One region of the Neglectibacter sp. CSJ-5 genome, then DNA from elsewhere that is predicted to be linked to it. Evidence: predicted binding sites of a transcription regulator. Region 1 holds the regulator's gene; the other holds the start of a gene.
What was found. Region 1 encodes HrcA, which represses chaperone genes, less so after heat shock. Its sites were predicted from a motif close to TGTTAGCACTCNNNNNNNNNGAGTGCTAACA; they were not measured.
Positions count from the first base shown of each region.

Region 1 (2,404 bases):
TTTCCACGGCACGCGCCCGTCGATGACGCAGGTGCCGCTGTCCGGCGTTAAAATGCCGGAGAGAATTTTGATGGTGCTGCTTTTTCCGGCACCGTTCGGGCCAATATAGCCCACGGCCTCGCCGTCTTCAATGCGGAACGAAACATCGTTTAGGGCGTGGATTTCTTCGTACTCGCGGCTGAAAAATGCTTTTGCGGCGTTTTTAAAGCCTGCGTTTCGTTTTCGCACGCGGAAGGTCTTTTGTAAATGTTCTGCCTGAATCATAGTTTACTCCTCTTTTCCGTTAACGGTACGGACTTTCGGGCTAAAGCGAACACAGAAACTGAAACACGGGCTATCAGTTTAATACAATTTTTATAAAATGTCAATAATTTGCACAAAAAATCCTGAAATTCTATTACAAAAAGTGAAGTTATGGCGAAGACGCTTTTTTTCGGTATCTTTACATATAAACAGGAATTTGGCAGTGTGGAGCCGGAAATGCTAAAAGCAGCTTTAAAACGGATGCCGGCCGGGAAAAATTCGCACATTCACAAAGTATTTACAAATTTTGGTGTTGACATTTCCTGACCTTTGCAGTATAGTATAGACAAGGGTTAGCACTCGGGAACATAGAGTGCTAAAACCTGAGAGGTGCAAGTATGGAACTGACAAAACGCAAACAAAATATACTTGCCTCGATCGTAGACGGATACATTCGCACGGGCGAGCCGGTGGGCTCCAAGTCCATTGCGGAAAAAGCAGGTGTTTCTTCCGCAACGGTGCGCAACGAGATGGCAGAGCTTACGGAGCTGGGGCTTTTGGAACAGCCGCACACCTCCGCGGGGCGTGTGCCTTCTCAGGAGGGCTACCGCGAGTTCGTAGATGCGCTGATGCAGCCGAAAACGTTAACGGAAGCCGAAAAGCTTACGATAGACGCGATGCTTGCAAAGAGCGCGTTCGACCCGGAACGATTATTACGTGGCGCGGCGAAAACGCTGGCGGTCTCTACACGGTACCTTGCATTGAGCACCACGCCGAGCGGCGCGGATGCAAAGATCAAGGCGGTGCAGTTCGTGCAGACGAGCCGCCGCACCGCAATGCTTATTATGATGAGCAGCGCGGGTACCATGAAAAACAAGGTGTTTCACTGCGACTTTGATCTTTCAAACGAGATTATGCGCATTTTCTTCCGCGTGCTCAACGAGCGCGTGACAGGGCGCGATGTGGCGGAGATCAACCGGGCATTTGTGCAAAACCTTGCGATCTCGCTGGGTGATATGGCAATTTTGATGTCGCCGGCGCTGGCGGCACTTTTGGAAGTGGCGCTTGAAACGATGCAGACGGAAATTTCCGTAAGCGGTCAGATGAACCTGCTGTTCTACCCGGAATACAAGCTTGGCGGTGCACGCCGGGTGATGGATATTCTGGAAAGACGGGAGCTTTTGACAGAGCTTCTCGCAGGCAAGCAGAATCGCACGCAGATCAAGATCGGCACAGAGACCGGGCAGAACGCCTTGGCGGAATCGTCGGTCATTTGCTCACGGTACAGCGTGAACGGCAGAGATGCCGGCGCGGTCGCCGTGATCGGCCCGATGCGGATGCAGTACGCACACGTCGCGGCACAAACAGCATACGTCGCAGATCGTGTAGGCGAAATGCTTACGCGCATCATGCGGGAAGAATAGAGAAAGGAGCGTTGCCAGATGGCAGAGGAAAAGAAGCCTGTTCAGGAACCCGAGCAGGAAGCGAATACCGAGCCGGCAGAGGAATCTGCAAAGGCTGCGGAAAAGGAGAAAAAGAAAAAGAAGAGCGAGAAGATTCCGAAAGAGGATTACGACCGCTTGCAGGCGGAGTTCGACAGCCACAAGCAGCAGCACCTGCGCGTGCTTGCCGAGTACGATAACTTCCGCAAGCGTTCCGCAAACGAAAAGAACGCCGTTTACAATAACGCCGTTTCCGATACAATCAACGCGATTTTGCCGGTGGCCGATAATATCGACCGTGCACTGGCACAGGAAAATGTCTCCGCAGAGGATATGAAAAAAGGCGTTGAGATGATCGCAAACCAGTTCAAAGCGAGCTTTGAAAAGCTTGGCATCCGCGAAGTCGGTCAGGTCGGCGAGCCGTTTGACCCGGCGCTGCACAATGCGGTGGCGCACATTGAAAGCGACGAGCTTGGCGAAAACGTCATTTCGGCGGTGTTCCAGAAGGGCTACATGCTGGGCGATAAAGTCGTAAGACACGCCATGGTACAGGTAGCAAACTAAATCAGCAAATATCCATTTATATAGTAATTCAGAATTCACACACTTATTTGAGTTAAAGGAAGGTAATTGATATGGCAAAGACAATTGGTATTGACCTTGGTACAACAAACTCTTGTGTAGCGGTTATTGAAGGCGGCGAGCCGGTCGTTATCGCA
Region 1 covers NZ_JAVYJC010000010.1:30,996-33,399, forward strand. The annotation lists gene R2K26_RS14395 (ATP-binding cassette domain-containing protein) at 1-264, opposite strand, end outside; gene hrcA (heat-inducible transcriptional repressor HrcA) at 642-1,667, shown strand; gene grpE (nucleotide exchange factor GrpE) at 1,686-2,249, shown strand; gene dnaK (molecular chaperone DnaK) at 2,321-2,404, shown strand, end outside.

Region 2 (2,404 bases), on a different contig from region 1:
ACGCCCACGCAGGTGAACGTGCCGCGGAGCTTGTTGAGGATCAGGGTGGTCAGCGCCTCGCCCTCAATGTCCTCCGCGATGATGACGAGCTTCTTGCCGGACTGTACAATCTGCTCGAGCAACGGCAGAATCTCCTGAATGTTGGAGATCTTCTTATCGGTGATGAGGATGTACGCATCGTCGATGACAGCAACCATCTTGTCGGTATCGGTGACCATGTACGGCGTAATGTAGCCGCGGTCGAACATCATGCCTTCTACGACCTCGCTGTACGTCTCGGCCGTCTTGGATTCTTCAACGGTGATAACGCCGTCGGACGTGACCTTTTCCATCGCGTCGGCGATGAGGTTGCCGATCTGCTCACTTGCGGAGGAAACAGCCGCAACACGTGCAATGTCCTTCGTGCCGGAGACCTTCTTGGAGTTCTTCTCAATCGCCTCAACAGCGGTCTCGGTCGCCTTCTGAATGCCCTTTCTCAGGACCATCGGGTTTGCGCCTGCGGTAACGTTCTTCATGCCCTCACGGATAAGTGCCTGTGCAAGCAGCGTTGCGGTCGTGGTGCCGTCGCCTGCAACGTCGTTCGTCTTGGTTGCAACTTCCTTCACGAGCTGTGCGCCCATGTTCTCAAACGGATCTTCAAGCTCAACTTCCTTAGCGATTGTCACGCCGTCGTTCGTGATGAGCGGTGCGCCGAACTTCTTATCGAGCACAACGTTTCTGCCCTTCGGGCCAAGGGTGATCTTAACGGTATCTGCAAGCTTGTTGATACCGCCGAGCAATGCTTTTCTGGCTTCTTCGCCGTAAATGATCTGCTTTGCCATAATAAATTACCTCACAATTCCAAATATCAAAAATAAAGACTGAAACTCAAATTACTCAACGACTGCCAGAACGTCGGACTGACGAACGATGGTATATTCCTCGCCGTCGATCTTCACTTCCGTGCCGGTGTACTTGCCGGTGATGACGCGGTCGCCGGCCTTAAGCTGCATAACGACTTCCTTGCCGTCTACCATGCCGCCGGGGCCTACTGCGATAACACGGGAGATTTGCGGCTTCTCCTGTGCCGCGCTTGTCAGCACGATGCCGCTCTTTGTGGTCTCCTCCGCTTTTTCGGCCTGAATGAGTACTCTGTCTGTCAAAGGCTTAATGGTCATAACTTCCACCTCGGCGCCTAATGCGCCGTATCCTTTCTCCCCGCAGTTCATAAATAAGTTTTTCGCGTACAGCGGGGTGCGCCGCGAAACCCGCCGGGGTGCGGCCCGGTCGGTAAAGAAATACAAGTTTAGGTCTCGGGGAGCTGTGCCGCTTACACTTTAGCACTCCTTATCCCCGAGTGCTAAACTTATTCTAATCACTTGGTCAAGAAAAGTCAATAGGAAAACGCGTTTTTTTTGACTTTTAACAGTTCCGTAATAATTTTGTCCTCCGATGTCCTCTGATGTCCGCTTTTTTCATACAAAACCACCCACAAAACGACAAAAAAACAGCCCCGCGCTCGTTTGAAAGCCGGGACTGTCTTTTGCAAATGACAGCTTAAATCATGGAGGCATATTCGTCAAACGGGGCTAAGCTCCGCTTTAAAATGCCATTGATATATGCAATGAGAATGCCGTAGTTCGTGTACGGCACACCTTTTTCTTCGGCGGAAGACTGTCTGAACTGCATTTCGCGTTCATTCAGCATACAGCCGCCGCAGTGCACAATAAGGGCATACAGCGAAAGATCTTCGGGAAATCCGCCGCCGGAAGTAAACTCGAATTCAAAGTCCTTGCCGGTGTGTTTGCGGATCCACGCGGGCAGCTTCACGGTGCCGATATCGCCGCACTGGCGGTGATGCGTGCAGCCTTCGGAGATCAAAATGCGGTCGCCCGCTTTCAGATTCTCAATAGCCGCAGCGCCGCGCACGGCCGTCTCTAAAACGCCCTTGTAGCGCGCAAATAAGATGGAGAATGACGTGAGCTTAATGCCCTCGGGCACGATCTGCTTTACTTTGCCGAATGCCTGGCTGTCCGTAACAACGAGCTTCGGCGGCGTTTTGAGGCCGTTTAGCACGCCCGCAAGCTCTTCCACCTGCGTGACAGAGCATGTTGCACCTGCGTCCAGAATATCGCGGATGGCCTGCACCTGCGGCAAAATCATGCGGCCTTTCGGCGCGGAGGAATCGATGGGCGTGACGAGCACCACGTGGTCGCCGCGCTCAAGTAAGTCACCCAAAATAACTTTGGTGTTCTGCCCCTTTGCAGCGATGGCGGCAAGCTTTTCCTTGAGCTCAAAAATATGCTCGCCCGTCTTCGCGCTGACCGCGATTTCGTTGTCGTTTTCGGCCTTGAACCCGCCGAGGTCGGCTTTATTCAATACGATGATATACGGCACGCCTTTTTTCTCGATGAGCTTTTGCAGT
Region 2 covers NZ_JAVYJC010000003.1:223,227-225,630, forward strand. The annotation lists gene groL (chaperonin GroEL) at 1-821, opposite strand, end outside; gene groES (co-chaperone GroES) at 873-1,157, opposite strand; gene hydF ([FeFe] hydrogenase H-cluster maturation GTPase HydF) at 1,537-2,404, opposite strand, start outside.
Region 2: a site for HrcA is predicted at 1,315-1,345, ahead of groES (co-chaperone GroES). Genes of this name have one in related genera too.